Regions from separate parts of the Variovorax sp. J2P1-31 genome, predicted to be linked through region 3. Evidence: predicted binding sites of a transcription regulator. Region 3 holds the regulator's gene; each other region holds the start of a gene.
The links. Region 3 encodes sigma-54, which starts transcription at its own class of promoters, with help from an activator protein. Its sites were predicted from a motif close to TGGCANGNAANCTGCTTT; they were not measured.
Positions count from the first base shown of each region.

Region 1: QTI20_RS24875 (isopenicillin N synthase family dioxygenase) is a predicted target of sigma-54. The motif match lies at 2,190-2,207, and genes of this name have one in related genera.
Region 2: nirB (nitrite reductase large subunit NirB) is a predicted target of sigma-54. The motif match lies at 2,439-2,456, and genes of this name have one in related genera.

Region 1 covers NZ_JASZYA010000003.1:1,065,601-1,070,921, reverse strand. Annotated here, with positions in the region: gene rutD (pyrimidine utilization protein D) at 1-42, shown strand, start outside; gene QTI20_RS24890 (malonic semialdehyde reductase) at 39-635, shown strand; gene rutF (NADH-dependent FMN reductase RutF) at 649-1,194, shown strand; gene rutR (HTH-type transcriptional regulator RutR) at 1,316-2,026, opposite strand; gene QTI20_RS24875 (isopenicillin N synthase family dioxygenase) at 2,257-3,258, shown strand; gene QTI20_RS24870 (VOC family protein) at 3,263-3,649, shown strand; gene QTI20_RS24865 (BMP family ABC transporter substrate-binding protein) at 3,712-4,818, shown strand; gene QTI20_RS24860 (ABC transporter ATP-binding protein) at 4,822-5,321, shown strand, end outside.
Region 2 covers NZ_JASZYA010000006.1:145,093-150,413, reverse strand. Annotated here, with positions in the region: gene nirB (nitrite reductase large subunit NirB) at 1-2,228, opposite strand, end outside; gene QTI20_RS30210 (YbaK/EbsC family protein) at 2,632-3,120, shown strand; gene QTI20_RS30205 (DUF1289 domain-containing protein) at 3,117-3,398, shown strand; gene QTI20_RS30200 (2-hydroxychromene-2-carboxylate isomerase) at 3,395-4,039, shown strand; gene QTI20_RS30195 (MFS transporter) at 4,190-5,321, shown strand, end outside.
Region 3 covers NZ_JASZYA010000005.1:182,793-188,113, reverse strand. Annotated here, with positions in the region: gene QTI20_RS29430 (hypothetical protein) at 1-228, shown strand, start outside; gene QTI20_RS29425 (response regulator transcription factor) at 242-916, opposite strand; gene QTI20_RS29420 (THUMP domain-containing class I SAM-dependent RNA methyltransferase) at 1,049-2,281, opposite strand; gene QTI20_RS29415 (RNA polymerase factor sigma-54) at 2,349-3,923, opposite strand; gene lptB (LPS export ABC transporter ATP-binding protein) at 4,077-4,865, opposite strand; gene lptA (lipopolysaccharide transport periplasmic protein LptA) at 4,892-5,321, opposite strand, start outside.

The sequences.
Region 1 (5,321 bases), on a different contig from region 3:
GCCTTCCTCTCGCGGGTCAGCGCATCCGCCGTTCCCGCATGACCACCCCTTCCACACTCGACGACGCCGCGCTCGCGCTGCTCTTCACCGCCGCCCGCAGCCACAACGGCTGGACCGACGAACCCGTCACCGACGCACAGCTGCGGCAGGTCTATGCGCTCGCCAGCCTGGGACCGACCTCGGCCAACTGCTCGCCCGCGCGCTTCGTGTTCGTGCGCACGCCCGAGGGCAAGCAGCGCCTGGCGCCCGCGCTGTCGAAGGGCAACCTCGACAAGACGATGAGCGCGCCGGTCACGGTCATCGCCGCCTGGGACCGCAGGTTCTACGACCAGCTGCCCACCTTGTTCCCGCACGCCGATGCGCGCAGCTGGTTCACCGGCAGCCCCGAGTCCGCGCACGAAACGGCTTTCCGCAACGCGAGCCTGCAGGCCGGCTACCTGCTGCTGGCCGCGCGCGCGGTGGGCCTCGATGCCGGCCCGATGTCGGGCTTCGACAAGGCCAAGGTCGATGCCGCCTTCTTCGAGGGCAGCGACTGGACCGTCAACTTCCTCATCAACCTCGGCCACGGCGACGCGTCGAAGGTGTTCGGACGCCTGCCGCGCCTGCCCTTCGACGAAGCCTGCATGCTGGCCTGAACGAGTCCTTCCCATGCTCAACGCCATGGCCTCCCATGCTTCCTCGTCGAACCCCGCCGGCCTGCCGCCCGGCCTGCCCAAGGCCGACTACCGCAACGCGATGGCGCGCCTGGGCGCGGCGGTGAACATCATCACCACCGACGGCCCGGCGGGCCGCGCCGGCTTCACCGCCTCGGCCGTGTGCAGCGTGACCGACGAGCCGCCGACGCTGCTGGTGTGCCTCAACCGATCGGCCTCGGTGTATCCGGCGTTCAAGGCCAACGGCGTGCTGTGCGTGAACGTGCTGGCGGCGGGGCACCAGGCGCTCTCTGCATTGTTCGGCGGCAAGACGCCGATGGACGAACGCTTCGCCGCCGGCCGCTGGTGCCACAAGACCACCGGCTCGCCGATGCTCGAGGACGCGGCCGTGTCCTTCGACTGCCGCGTGGTGCATGCCACCAGCGCGGGCACGCACGATGTGTTGTTCTGCGAGGCGGTGGCGATCGCGATCGGGGGTGCGGCGCAGGGCTTGATCTACTTCGACCGGCGGTACCACGAGATTGCGGCCGCGCCGCACTGACGCTTCATGCTCCTTCTCCCTCTGGGGGAAGGCTGGGATGGGGGCAGGCAGAGCGCTCGATGGATACGCTGCCTGCCCCCAACCCGACCCTCCCCCGGAAGGGGAGGGAGCAAGGCAATGCTCAACGCGGCGCGATGCCCTGCAACACGATGCGCTGCACGTTCTCCACCGTCTGCTCGAAGAAGGCCGCATCGTCCAGCGTGTGCCCCGTCAGCGCCTGCACCTGCACGCCGAAATCCGCGTAGTGCTGCGTCACCGCCCACAGCGCGAAGATCAGATGGTGCGCATCGACGGGCGCCAGCTTGCCGGCCTCGATCCAGGCGCGGATGACTTCCGACTTCTTCTCCACCAGCGCGCGCAGCTCGCGGTCGAGTTCGTCGCGCAGCAGCGGTGCGCCCTGGATCATCTCGAGGCAGAACAACCGCGACGCGTCGGGCCGGTCGCGCGACACCACCAGCTTGCGCCGGATGTAGCTGCCGATGGCCTCGGCCGGGTCCTGCTCCGCGCTGAAGCCGCGCAGCGGTTCGAGCCACAGCGCGAGCAGGTCGCGCAGCACGTTGACGTAGAGCTCCTCCTTGTTGGCGAAGTAGTAGAGCAGGTTGCTCTTCGACACATCGGCGCGCGCCGCCACCTGGTCGATCGAGGTGCCGTGCAGGCCGAAGCGCGAGAACAGCCCCAGCGCCGCGCCGAGGATCGCACTGCGCTTGTCCTCGATCTGGCGCAGGCGCCGGCTCACGGACGACGGGCTGCGCACCGCCGGCTTGGCGCGCTTGCGCGCCGCGGGTGGCTCGGTGTTGCTGCTGGCTGCGGCCAGCGCCTTGGTCTTCGGCATCTTTCCTCTCTGTTCTCTTTTCTTCGTCGTCATCCGCGTCGATGCGCGAAGGACGCACCACTGTAAGGCCGCGATGCATCGACTTGCGTCATGCGGGGCCGGCGAAGGCCCCCGCGGTGCACCAGCCTGACGCGGAAAAAGCGATTTGTCCATTTGGTCCAACTGGCACAGACGTTGCAAGGCGAGAGGCGTGCCAGTTCCCGAATGAATGCGTCCATGAGGAAGTCGCCATGACCCTGTTGTCCGTTCCCATCATCGATCTCGCGCCCTACTTCGACGGCAGCGCCGAAGGCAAGTCGGCAGTCGCGAGGCAAGTCGACGAGGCCTGCCGAAGCATCGGCTTTCTCGTCATCACCCACCACGGCATCGCGCCCGGGCTGATCGAGCGCGTGTCCTCGCTCTCGCGCCGGTTCTTCGACCTGCCGCTGGTCGAGAAGCGCAAGGTCGACCGCCCGCGCGAAGACGCGGTGCGCGGCTACAGCGCGGTGGGCGAGGAGGGGCTCTCGTACAGCCTCGAGGAGGTGGCGCCGGGCGACCTCAAGGAGTCGTTCTCCATCGGCCCGTCGAACGTGCCTGACGACGACTACCACCGCGGCCCCGCCGCCGGCCCGCACTTCGAGCCCAACAGCTGGCCGCCCATCGAAGGCTTCCGCGAAGCCTACGAGGCGTACTTCGAGGCCATGAGCGATCTCTCGCGCTCGCTGATGCGCATCTTCGCGCTCGGCCTCTCGCTGCCCGAGACCTTCTTCGACGACAAGATCGACGCGCACATCAGCATGTTCCGCGTGCTGAGCTACCCGCCGCAGCGCGAGCAGCCGCTGCCGGGCCAGCTGCGCGCGGGCGCGCACAGCGACTACGGCAGCCTCACCATCGTGCTGCCCGACGACAAGGGCCTGCAGGTGTTCAACAAGGCCGGCCAGTGGGTCGACGTGCCGCAGGTCGAGGGCGGGCTGGTGGTCAATATTGCCGACCTGATGATGCAGTGGACCAACGACCAGTGGGTTTCCACGCTGCACCGCGTGATCAATCCGCCCTTCGAGGTGGCGAGCACCAACCGCCGCCAGTCGCTGGTGTTCTTCCACCAGCCCAACTACGACGCGATGGTCGAGTGCCTGCCCAGCTGCCTCGCGCCGGGCGAACAGCCCAAGTACGCGCCGATCAGCTCGGGCGACCACCTGACCTCCAAGTTCGTCAAGCAGACGACTTTCGGCGGCACCAAGGTGGCGGCCTGACGCCATGGCGCATCTTTCCTACGTCAACGTCTTCGCCAGGGACGTGGTCGCGCTCAGCGGCTTCTACCAGCGCGTGTTCGGCTTTCCCGAGATCGAGGCGATCCGCTCGCCGATCTTCCGCGGGCTGGACACCGGCAAGTCCAGCCTGGGCTTCAACGCGCTCGATGCCTACGAACTGCTGCACCTGGCCGAGTTCTCCGACACGCGCGGCGTCAAGTTCCTGCTGAACATCGACGTCGACAGCCAGGCCGAGGTCGACCGGATGGTGCCCGTCGCGCTCGAGGCCGGCGCCACGCTGGTCAAGGCGCCCTACGTCACCTACTACCACTGGTACCAGTCGGTGCTGCTCGACCCCGAAGGCAATGTGTTCCGCATCAACTTCATGATGTGACGCGCGCTGCACCGGTCTTTTCCTTCCCTTCCATTTCCAAGCTTCTTTCCAAAGGTCGTTCCATGCAGTTGCGCACCCTCACTCCCGGCCTGGGCCTCGCGATGGGCCTCGTGGCCGGCGGCGCCGTCTTCACCACGCTGCCCGCCGCGGCCGCCGACGGCTTCACGCTCAAGGACAAGCCGAAGATCGCGATGCTCTACTTCGGCCCCAAGAACGACGGCGGCTGGACCCAGGCCTTCGACGAGGCACGGCTGAAGATCGAGAAGGAGCTCGGCCAGAAGATCCAGTTCGTCGAGAACGTGCCCGAAGACGCCTCGGCCATCAAGCCCGCCGCGGAGAAGTTCATCCAGCGCGGCGCCAACATCGTGATCGGCACCGCCTTCGGCTACTCCGACAGCTTCAAGGACCTGGCGGCCAAGTACCCCGACGTGGCCTTCCTCAACGGCTCGGGCACCACCAACGGCGCCAACCTCGAGTCCTTCTACGGCCGCACCTACGAGAGCCAGTACCTGTGCGGCATGGCGGCCGGCTCGGCCTCGAAGACCGGCAAGCTGGGCTTCGTCGCGGCCAACCCCTTCGGCGTGGTGAACTGGACCGTCAACGCCTTCGCGCTGGGCGCGCAGAAGGTGAACCCGAACGCGACCGTCAATGTGATCTACACCGGCGCCTGGAACGACCCCGTCAAGGAACGCGCCGCCGCTGCCGCGCTGATCGACCAGGGCGCCGACGTGATCGGCCAGCACGTCGACAGCCCGACGCCGCAGATCGTCGCGCAGGAGCGCGGCGTGTACGGCACCGGCCACCACCGCGACCTGCGCCAGTTCGCGCCCAAGGCCACGCTGTGCTCGTCGGTGTGGGTGTGGGACCGCTTCCTCGTGCCCGAGCTCAAGAAGGTCATCGCCGGCGGCTGGAAGCCCGCGCAATACGGCGCCTTCATCGAGATGAAGGACGGCGGCACCGACATCGCGGGCTTCGGCCCGGCCGTGCCCAAGGACAAGGCCGCGCTGATCAGCGCCGAGCGCGAGGCGATCCTCAAGGGCAAGCAGGTCTACGCCGGCCCGCTGGCCGACCGCGACGGCAAGGAGCGCGTGGCCAAGGGCGCGGTGCTCTCGGATGCCGAGCTGTGGAAGATGGACTGGTTCGTCAAGGGCGTGGTCACGCAGAAGTAAGCCATGCCCAACGCGCTCGAACTCACCGGCATCCGCAAGTCCTTCGACGGCTTCGCGGCGCTGACCGACGCCCATTTCGCCGCGCGCTGGGGCGAGGTGCATGCCCTGCTGGGCGAGAACGGCGCGGGCAAGTCCTCGCTGATGAACATCGCGGCCGGACTCTATGCGCCCGAGGCCGGCCAGCTGCTGGTCGATGACAACGCGGTGCGCTTCGCCGGCCCGCGCGACGCGGCGAAGCACCGCATCGGCATGGTCCACCAGCACTTCAAGCTGGTGCGGCCGTTCACGGTGGCGCAGAACATTTTGCTCACCGCGCCGCCGCCGGCCGCCTACCAGCGCCATGGCGAGCGGCTGCGCGCGATCGAGCGCGCCATCCGCGACAAGGCCGCGGAGCTGGGCTTCGACATCGATCCGTCCCAGCGCGTCGATGCGCTGTCGATCGCCGAGCAGCAGCGCGTCGAGATCCTCAAGGTGCTGCTCGCGGGTGCGCGCATCCTGATCCT
Region 2 (5,321 bases), on a different contig from region 3:
AGCCGGTCGGCCGTGTGCACGTAGAACATCAGGAAGCGGTCGATCAGCCTGACCAGCGCGTCCTTGCCCAGGTCCGAGGCGATCAGTTCGGCGTGGCGCGGCTTCATGCCGCCGTTGCCGCAGACGTAGAGGTTCCAGCCCTTCTCGGTGGCGATGATGCCCACGTCCTTGCCTTGCGCCTCGGCGCATTCGCGGGTGCAGCCCGAGACGCCGAACTTGATCTTGTGCGGCGTGCGCAGGCCCTTGTAGCGGTTCTCGAGTTCGATCGCGAGCGCCATGCTGTCGTCCACGCCGTAGCGGCACCAGGTCGAGCCCACGCAGCTCTTCACCGTGCGCAGCGACTTGCCGTAGGCATGGCCGGACTCGAAGCCGGCCGCGATCAGCTCTTCCCAGATCGGCGGCAGCTGCTCGAGGCGCGCGCCGAACAGGTCGACCCGCGCGCCGCCGGTGATCTTGGTGTAGAGCCCGTACTTCTTCGCCACCTGGCCGACGGCGATCAGGCCGTCGGCCGTGACCTCGCCGCCGGGCATGCGCGGCACCACCGAATAGGAGCCGTCCTTCTGGATGTTGCCCAGGAAGTAGTCGTTGCTGTCCTGCAGGCTGGCCAGGTCCTGCTTGAGCACGAAGTCGTTCCAGCACGAGGCGAAGATGCTGGCCGCGGTGGGCTTGCAGATGTCGCAGCCCAGGCCGTGGCCGTGGCGGGCGAGCAGGTCGGCGAAGGACTTGATCTCGCCCACGCGCACCAGGTGGTAGAGCGCCTGGCGCGAGTAGGGGAAGTGCTCGCACAGGTGGTCGTTCACCGCCATGCCGCGCTGGGCCATGGCCATCTTCATCACCTGGGTGACCAGCGGCACGCAGCCGCCGCAGGAGGCGCCGGCCCTGGTGCAGGCCTTCATGTCGGCGACGGTGCAGACGCCGTCGCCCACGGCCGCGCAGATCGCGCCCTTGCTCACGTTGTTGCACGAGCAGATCTGCGCGCTGTCGGGCAGGGCTTCGACGCCCAGGCCGGGCCGGGCCGTGCCGTCGCTCGCGGGCAGGATCAGGAACTCGGGCTCGGCCGGCAGGGCGATGCCGTTGAGCGCCAGCTGCAGCAGCGTGCCGTACTCGGCCGCATCGCCGACCAGCACCGCGCCCAGCAGCCGCGTGCCGTCCTCGCTGACCACGATCTTCTTGTAGACCTGCTTGTGCTCGTTGACGTACTGGTAGGCGCGCGACTTCGGCGTCTTGCCGTGCGCGTCGCCGATGCTCGCCACGTCCACGCCCATCAGCTTGAGCTTGGTGCTCATGTCGGCGCCGGTGAAGGCCGCGTCCTGCTGGCCCGCGATGTGCCGGGCCGCCACGCGGGCCATCTCGTAGCCGGGCGCGACCAGGCCGAAGGTCTGGTCCTTCCAGGCCGCGCATTCGCCGATCGCGTAGATGTCGCGGTCGCTGGTGCGGCAGTGGTCGTCGACCGCCACGCCGCCGCGCGCGCCCAGGGCCAGCACGCACTGGCGCGCGAGTTCGTCACGCGGGCGGATGCCGGCCGAGAACACGATCATGTCGGTCTCGAGCCAGGTGCCGTCGGCGAACACCATGCGGTGCCGCGCGCTCGCGCCGTCGACGATCTCGACCGTGCTGCGGCTGGTGTGCACATGCAGGCCCAGCGCCTCGATGCCGTGGCGCAGCGCGCGCCCGCCGCCCTCGTCGACCTGCACCGCCATCAGCCGCGGCGCGAACTCGACCACGTGCGTCTCCAGGCCCATGTCGCGCAGCGCCTTCGCGCATTCCAGGCCCAGCAGCCCGCCGCCCACCACCACGCCGCGCTTCGAGCGCGCGCCGCAGGCCTTCATCGCTTCCAGGTCCTCGATGGTGCGGTAGACGAAGCAGTCCGGCCGGTCGCGCCCGGGCAGCGGCGGCACGAAGGGCGAGGACCCGGTGGCCAGCACCAGCTTGTCGTAGTGCAGCACCTCGCCGTCGGCCGTGGTGAGGGTGCGCTCGCGGCGTTCGATGGCCACGGCCCGCGCGGCCAGGCGCAGGCTGAAGCCGCTCTGCTCGAAGAAGCCGGGCGCGACCAGCGAGAGCGCGTCGGCACTCTTGCCGGCGAAGAATTCGGAGAGGTGCACCCGGTCGTAGGCGGGGCGGGGCTCTTCGCAGAGCACCGTGACTTCGGCGCGTTCGAGCCCCAGTTGGTGCAGCTGCTCGAGAAACTTGTGGCCCACCATGCCGTGGCCGATCACTGCGATTTTCATGTCGTGTCCTGCGGGCAACCGATCCCGAGGAAGCAGGGCACGGGTCCGGTGGACAGACCGTGGCGCCTCCGCAGGGCATGGGTTGCGAATCGGGTTGGAACAGACGAAACGCCAGCCTTGTCGCTGTCGCTTCGCTCGGATCTCGCCGTCATTAGCGGAGGCACTGTCAAAAACCCGCGGCAACGCTGCCGGCGGAACAGTGAAGGCTGTCATGCAATATGCGTGCCGTGTCCGGAGGGCCTGCGGCGTGCGCATTTCCAGGGATTCGCGGCGCGGCACGGCCGGCCATGCGCCACCCTGGCGCATGGGTGTCCGCCTTGGTGCACGACGGGCGCCCGGCTTTTTCGTATGCTCGACCCTGCCCCGCCTCGAAGGCGCCCCCACCCCGACAGAGAATCCAGCCATGTGCGGCTCCGAACTCCATTCCCTTCCCGACGGCGTCCAGCGCGTCGCCCGCCTGCTGCAGGACGCCGGCCATCCGCATGCGCCGCGCATGCTCGACGACGCCGCGCGCACCGCGCAGCAGGCCGCCGATGCGCTGGGCATCGCGGTCGGCCAGATCGCCAAGAGCATCGTGTTCCGGCGCAAGAGCGACGATGCCGCGGTGCTGGTCGTGACCTCGGGCGACAAGCGCGTCGACGAGAAGAAGGTCGATGCCATCGTCGGCAAGACCGGCCGCGCCGACGCCGACTTCGTCAAGGCCAAGACCGGCTTCTCGATCGGCGGCGTGTCGCCCTTCGCGCATGCGACCGAACTGGTGATGCTGATCGACCGCGAGCTGTTCCGCTTCGACGAGGTCTGGGCCGCGGCCGGCCATCCGCATGCGGTGGTGAAGCTGCAACCCCAGGACCTGGAGCGCCTGACCGGCGCGCCGGTGGCGGAGGTCGTATGACGGCCGCCCTCGACCGCGAGGCCACCGTGCGGCTGATCGAGCGCGCGGCCGGCATCGACGCCACGCCCGACGCCGAGATGCCCTCGCCCTGCGTCTCGGTCTGCCGCATGGACGACCACCGCGAGTTCTGCGTGGGCTGCCTGCGCACCATCCCCGAGATCGCGGGCTGGAGCCGCATGGACGGCGCGGGCAAGCGCGCGATCTGGGGCGCCATCACGCAGCGCCTGCAGGCCATGCCCGCGCCGGCGGACGACCTGCCGCAGGAGTGGGCGCCATGAAGCACATCACCTTCTACCTGGACTTCATCTCTCCGTTTGCCTACCTGGCCTTCGAGCACCTGCCCGAAGCCCTCGAAGGCCTGAGCTACAGCGTCGACTACAAGCCGGTGCTGCTGGGCGCGATGCTCAAGCACCATGGGTTGATCGGCCCGGCCGAGGTGCCGAGCAAGCGCGCCTGGACCTACCGCCACGTGCTGTGGCTGGGCCATGCGCACGGCATCCCGATCGAGATGCCGGCCACGCATCCCTACAACCCGCTGCCGCACCTGCGGCTGGCGCTGTCGACCACGCACGACGGCACGGTCAGCCGCCATGTGGCCGAAACCGTGTTCCGCGACATCTGGCGCGGCGGCGCCGAGGCCGGCGACGAGGGCCGGCGCGCGGCGCTGGCCGCGCAGCTGAAGATCGTGCGCGATGGCGCCGGCGATGCGGCCAAGGCCGCGCTGCGCGCCAACACCGACGAGGCGCTGGCCCGCGGCGCCTTCGGCACGCCGGCCTTCGAGCTCGACGGCCGCATGCTCTGGGGCTTCGACAGCCTGCCGATGCTGCGCGCCGCGGTGCAGGGCGATGCCTGGTTCGAGGGGCCCGGCTGGACCGCGGCGGACCAGCGTCCGGGTTTGCAGCGCCCGAACAAACCCTGACTTTTCTGCATCCCGAAAACCGGGGCGCGGGTTTCACCTTAAATCGTCAGCAACGGTTCAGTTTGGCGAAAGGCTCGGGTCAGTCGTGACTCCAAGAATGCGGCACGGTCCAGGAAAAGGGCCGCACCTACACAACAGGAGACGACAGCCATGGCAGCCACACTAGATTCGAGGGGAGTGCCGCATCCGGCCCCCCGGCCCATGTCCCAGGAGGAGAAGAAGGTCATCTTCGCCTCCTCGCTCGGGACCGTGTTCGAGTGGTACGACTTCTACCTCTACGGATCGCTGGCGGCCATCATCGCCAAGCAGTTCTTCAGCGGCCTGGATGCGGGCGCGGCCTTCATCTTCGCGCTGCTGGCCTTCGCGGCCGGCTTCCTGGTGCGTCCTTTCGGCGCCATCGTGTTCGGCCGCCTGGGCGACATGATCGGCCGCAAGTACACCTTCCTGGTCACGATCCTGATCATGGGCCTGTCGACCTTCATCGTCGGCCTCTTGCCCAGCTACGCGACCATCGGCGTCGCGGCGCCGGTGATCCTGATCGCGCTGCGCATGCTGCAGGGCCTGGCGCTCGGCGGCGAGTATGGCGGTGCCGCCACCTACGTGGCCGAGCACGCGCCGCACGGCAAGCGCGGTGCCTACACCTCCTGGATCCAGACCACGGCCACGCTGGGCCTGTTCCTGAGCCTGCTGGTGATCCTGGGCGTGCGGCTGGGCGTGGGTGAAGCGGCCTTTGCCGACTGGGGCTGGCGCATTCCCTTCCTGGTCTCGATCCTGCTGCTGGGCATCTCGGTGTGGATCCGGCTGACGCTGTCGGAATCGCCGGCCTTCCAGAAGATGAAGGCCGAGGGCAAGACCTCCAAGGCGCCGCTGGCCGAATCCTTCGGCCAATGGAAGAACCTCAAGATCGTGATCCTGGCCCTGGTGGGCCTGACCGCCGGCCAGGCCGTGGTCTGGTACTCGGGCCAGTTCTACGCGCTGTTCTTCCTCACGGCCCAGCTCAAGGTCGATGCGACCGCGGCCAACCTGATGATCGCCGCGGCCCTGCTGCTGGGCACGCCCTTCTTCGTGGTCTTCGGCACGCTGTCGGACAAGATCGGCCGCAAGCCGATCATCATGGCCGGCTGCCTGCTGGCCGTGGTCACCTACTTCCCGGTCTTCAAGATGCTGACCGAAGCCGCCAACCCCGACCTGGCCAAGGCACAGGCCACGGCCGGCGTGACGGTGACGGCCGACCCCGCGACCTGCTCCTTCCAGGGCAACCCGGTGGCCCGCGAGATCGACT
Region 3 (5,321 bases):
ATGGAAGCCACGCTGGACGAGTACCACCCGGGCCCGACGCGCTACTGGTCGGCCGACGCGCCCATCGCGCCGAAGTTCTTCCCGTACAACCGCTGCACCGTGTGGTGCTGCCGGCGGTGCCGCTCGGTCTTCCTGCGCTACGCCGAGCATGGCGGCTACTACGAGGAAGAGCGCATCCGCCGCGTGACGCCGGCGCTGGTGATCGACGCCGAGCCCGACGCCTCCTGAGCGCGCGACGCGCTCAGGCCTCGGTCAGCGTCTGCGCGGCCAACACCGCCTCGGTGCGGTTGCGCACGTTGAGTGCGCGGAAGATCGCCGCGAGGTGGATCTTCACCGTGCCCTCGCTGATGCCCAGGCTGCGGCCGATCAGCTTGTTGGGCTTGCCCTGCGACAGCAGCTGCAGCACCTCGACCTGGCGGTCGGTCAGCACGTTGCGCAGCAGGTCGAGCGTCTGCACGGCGTTCGGGCCGCGCACCGCGGCCGCGGCGGCCGCGCCGGGCATGCCGGCCACCAGGCCGGCCGGCACCGCCGACAGCATCATCGGCGGCACGTACACCCCGCCGGCCAGCACCAGCCGCACCGCCGAGATCATCACCTGCGGCGGATAGGCCTTGGGAATGAAGCCCCGTACGCCGCACTCGAGCGCGCAGCGCATCACGTTCGGGTCTTCGGTGCCCGACAGCACGATCACCGGGATGGCGGGATGGCGGCGGCGCAGTTCGTCGATGTGCGACTGGCCCTGGGCGCCGGGCATGTGGAGGTCGATCACCGCGAGGTCGATGTCGTCCGAGACCCCGGCCAGCAGCTCGTCGACGCTCAGCGCCTGGACGAAGACGATGCCGGGTTCGATTTCGGACAGCTTGGCCTTGACCGCCTCGATGACGAGCCAGTGATCGTCGGCGATCAGCATTTTCATGGCGCAACCTCTGGCTCGGGCGAACTCTTGAAAACCAAAGATAACGTCGATTGCCACGCGCGACAAGCGGGATCTATACCGAACGGCATAGTCCCCAAGCGCTAAGGCGCGGGCCCGGGCCCGCCGGGGGCCTCAGCTGCGTGGCGCGCGGGCCGAACCGGCCACCATGTCGAAGCGGAACAGCCGGCATTCGATCGGCCCGTTCCACATCGGCACCCGGCGCGACTCCTTGAGCCGCATGCGCTTGGGCAGCTGCAGGTCGGGCGTGAGCATCCAGGCGGTCCAGCCCGCGTAGTTCTTCTTCCAGTGGCTCGCGAGCTGGCTGAAGAACTCGCCGCCGTCTTCGGTCGCGGCCTGCTCGCGCGCCCCGATGCGGGCCACGCCGCCGACCTCGATGCGCTCGCCGTAGGGCGGGTTGAGCACGATCACGCCGCCCTGCGGGGCGCCTTCGGGCGGCATGCGCTGCAGGGCGTCGCCGCCGCGGAACTGGATCGCCTCGGCCACGCCCGCGCGCTCGGCGTTGCGCTCGGCGAAGTCGACCATGCGGTGCGACACGTCGCTGCCGAAGATCGGCGGCGAGACGGTCGCGGGCTGGTCGGCGGCCTCGTTCTGGATCGACTCCCAGACGTGCGGCTGGAAGGGCAGCAGCTTCTCGAAGCCGAAGCGCCGCAGCGCGCCGGCCGGGATGCCCAGGCCGATCTGCGCGGCCTCGATGGCGATGGTGCCGCTGCCGCAGCAGGGGTCGTACAGCGGCGCGGCCGACACCGCGCCGGTCTCGGGGTTCCACCAGCCGCTGGCGGCCAGCATGGCCGCGGCCAGCGTCTCCTTGAGCGGCGCGTCGCCCGTGTCCTGGCGCCAGCCGCGCTTGAACAGCGGCTCGCCCGAGGTGTCGATGTAGAGCGTGCAGCTGTCGGTGGTGAGGTGCGCGAACACGCGCACGTCGGGCCGCTGGGTCTCGATGCTGGGGCGCACGCCGTGGGCCTTGGCGCGGAAGCGGTCGGCGATCGCGTCCTTGATGCGCAGCGTGGCGAAGTTCAGGCTGGTCAGCGGGCTGTGCTGGGCCGTGGTCTCGATCTTGAAGGTCTGCTGGGGCGTGAACCAGATCTCCCAGGCCACGCCGCTGGCGATGGCGTAGAGGTCGTTCTCGCTGCGGTAGGGCGCATGCGCGAGCTCGATCAGCACGCGCTGCGCGAGCCGGCTGTAGAGGTTGAGCTTCATCGCGTCGCGCCAGGAGCCGCGCACGAACACGCCGCCGCGCGAGGCCATCAGGTCGTCGCCCGCGAGACCGGTCAGGCCGTGCACCTCCTGGGCAAGAAAGTCCTCGACGCCGGCGGCGCAGGGCAGGAAGAGATGGAGCTGGTTCATGGGGTTCGGGCAGACGGAAGGAAGCCCGCCGATTGTCGCCGCTGGCGCGGCGCGTGCCGCTTCGGGCTCAGAGCGCCTTGCGCAGGCTGGCCGGCGCGATGCGCAGCGCCTCGCGGTACTTGGCCACGGTGCGGCGCGCGCACTCGATGCCCTGCTCCTTGAGCATCTCGGAGATCTGGCTGTCGGACAGCGGCTTCTTGATGTTCTCGGAACCCACGAACTGCTTGATCAGCGCCCGCACCGCGGTGCTCGAGGCGTTGCCGCCGGCCTCGGTGCCCAGCGCCGAGCCGAAGAAATACTTGAGCTCGACCGTGCCGTAGGGCGTGGCCATGTACTTGGCGGTGGTCACGCGGCTGATGGTCGATTCGTGCAGGCCCAGTTCGTCGGCGATCTCGCGCAGCACCAGCGGGCGCATGGCCAGCTCGCCGTGCACGAAGTAGCTCTTCTGCCGCTCGACGATGGCGCTGCTCACGCGCAGGATGGTGTCGAAGCGCTGCTGGATGTTCTTGATGAACCAGCGCGCCTCCTGCAGCCGCTGCGACAGGGCCTGGCTGCCCTCGCCCTTGTGCGACTTGAGCGCGCCGGCATAGATGTCGTGCACCCGCAGGCGCGGCATCACCTCGGGGTTGAGCATCACGCGGAACTTGACGTTCGTGCCCTGCCCGGTGCGCGTCACGATCACGTCGGGCACCACGATGTTGCGCTCGACGTCGACAAATCGACGGCCCGGCTTGGGCTCCAGCGTGGCGATCAGCTGCAGCGCGCTGCGCACCTCTTCCTCGTTGCTGCGCGTGAGCGTGGCCAGGCGCTTGAAGTCGCGCCGCGCCAGCAGCTCCATCGGCTGCTTGCAGATCGCGATGGCGGTCTTGCGCACCTGCGCGATCTCTTCGGACTCGCCGGGCTCGGCCAGCGCGCGCAGCTGGATCGCCAGGCACTCGCCCAGGTCGCGCGCGCCCACGCCGACCGGCTCCAGGCTCTGCAGCAGGCCCAGCGCGACCTGGAAGTGGTGCACCAGGCCGTCGAATTCGTCGTTGTCGTCGCCCGCCAGGCCCGAGGCCAGCGCGGGCAGCGAATCCTCGAGGTAGCCGTCGTCGTTGAGCGACTCGATCAGGAAACGCAGGGCGGCGCGGTCGCTCTCGTTGAGGCGCAGGCTCAGCGCCTGCCGGTGCAGGAAGGACTGCAGCGATTCCTGGCTGCGCGCCAGCTCGGTCGCATCGGCGCGCTCGCTGCCGTCGTTGGGGCCGAGGTTGTTGCTGCTGGCCGGCGCGTCGCCGCCCCACTCGCTGTCGTCGGGCGCCATCTCGACGGTGCCGTCGCCCTCCCAGTCGGGCGCGGCCTCGGTCGCGTCGACCGCCGGCGCGTCGGCCTCGGCGGCGGCGCTGCTGCTGTCGGTGCTGGACGTGGCCGACGGGCCGGGCGTGAAGTCGTCGTCGCGCGGCGGCGGCGCGTCGGCGGCATCGACGCCGAATTCCTCGCGCGGCGCCTCTTCGGCCGTGCGTTCCAAGAAGGGGTTCTCGTCGAGCATCTGCTCGACTTCCTGGCTCAGCTCGAGCGTGGACAACTGCAGCAGCCGGATCGACTGCTGGAGTTGGGGCGTGAGCGCGAGATGCTGCGAGACGCGCAGCGAAAGGCCCTGCTTCATGGAAAAATGGCTCCCCCCCAGGCTGCGCGCTTCGCGCTACGCCAACCCCCTACCGGGGGCGGGCCGGCCGCTTCGGGCGGCCGTGCGCGGCGGCCCCCGCGAAGAAGTTCCGCGTGGATGACGGCCACGTTCATCCTGGACCTCGCCGCATGGTCACATCCGGAAGTGCTCGCCCAGGTACACGCGGCGTACCTCGGCGTTGTCGACGATCTCCGAAGGCGTGCCTTGTGCCAGCACATGCCCGTCGCTGATGATGAACGCGTGATCGCAGATGCCCAGGGTCTCGCGCACGTTGTGATCGGTGATGAGCACGCCGATGCCGCGGCCCTTGAGGAAGCTGACGATGCGCTGGATCTCGATCACCGCGATCGGGTCGATGCCGGCGAAGGGCTCGTCGAGCAGGATGAAGCGCGGCTGCGTGGCCAGTGCGCGGGCGATCTCGACGCGGCGGCGTTCACCGCCCGACAGCGCCAGCGCGGGCGAGTCGCGCAGGTGGTCGACCCGCAGTTCCGCCAGCAGTTCGTTGAGCCGCTGCTCGACACGCGCGCTCGACAGCGGCGCCTGCTTGCCGTTGGCGTCGGGTTCGCGCTGCAGTTCGAGCACGGCCCGCACGTTCTCCTGCACCGTGAGCTTGCGGAAGATCGAGGCTTCCTGCGGCAGGTAGGACAGGCCCATGCGCGCGCGGCGGTGGATCGGCATGTGGGCGATCGGCTCGCCGTCGATGCTGATCTCGCCCGCATCGGCGCGCACCAGGCCCACGATCATGTAGAAGGAGGTGGTCTTGCCGGCGCCGTTGGGGCCCAGCAGGCCCACCACTTCGCCCTTCTGCACGTCGAGCGACACGTCCTTGACGACCTGGCGGCTGCCGTAGCGTTTCTGCAGGCCGCGCACCTGCAGCCGGCTGACCGACGGATCCGCCACGCCGGTCCCGTCGACCGACATCCGCCCGGTGTTGACGCTGCCGTCCGTCACGGGCGGGGTTCCGCATCGAGCGTGGTGCTCGGGCGCAGGCCGCGGCCCGGCGCGGGCGTCGGGGTGGCGGGTGCGGGAGCCGGCGCGGCCGACGATTTGGCGGCCCCGGATGCCGCGGCGCGGGGCGTGAGGATGGTCCGGACCCGGCTGCCCGGGGCACCGGCGGTCACGCTGGCGCCCGGTGCCGCGCTCGCGCCGTTGACGGTGAAGGTGTCCTTGCCCTGGTCGTAGACGATCAACTCGCCGCTGCTCTCGTCGTTGGGCGTGGCGCCGATCAGCCGGCGCATCACCGCGCGGCGGATGAACTTCACGTTGTCGGCCCGGCTGTCGTATTCGATGACCTCGCCCTCGCCTTCGGTCCACTCGTCACCGGGGGTGTCGCGCTTCTGCTTGTAGTAGGCCAGCTTGCCCGGCGCCGCCGTGACC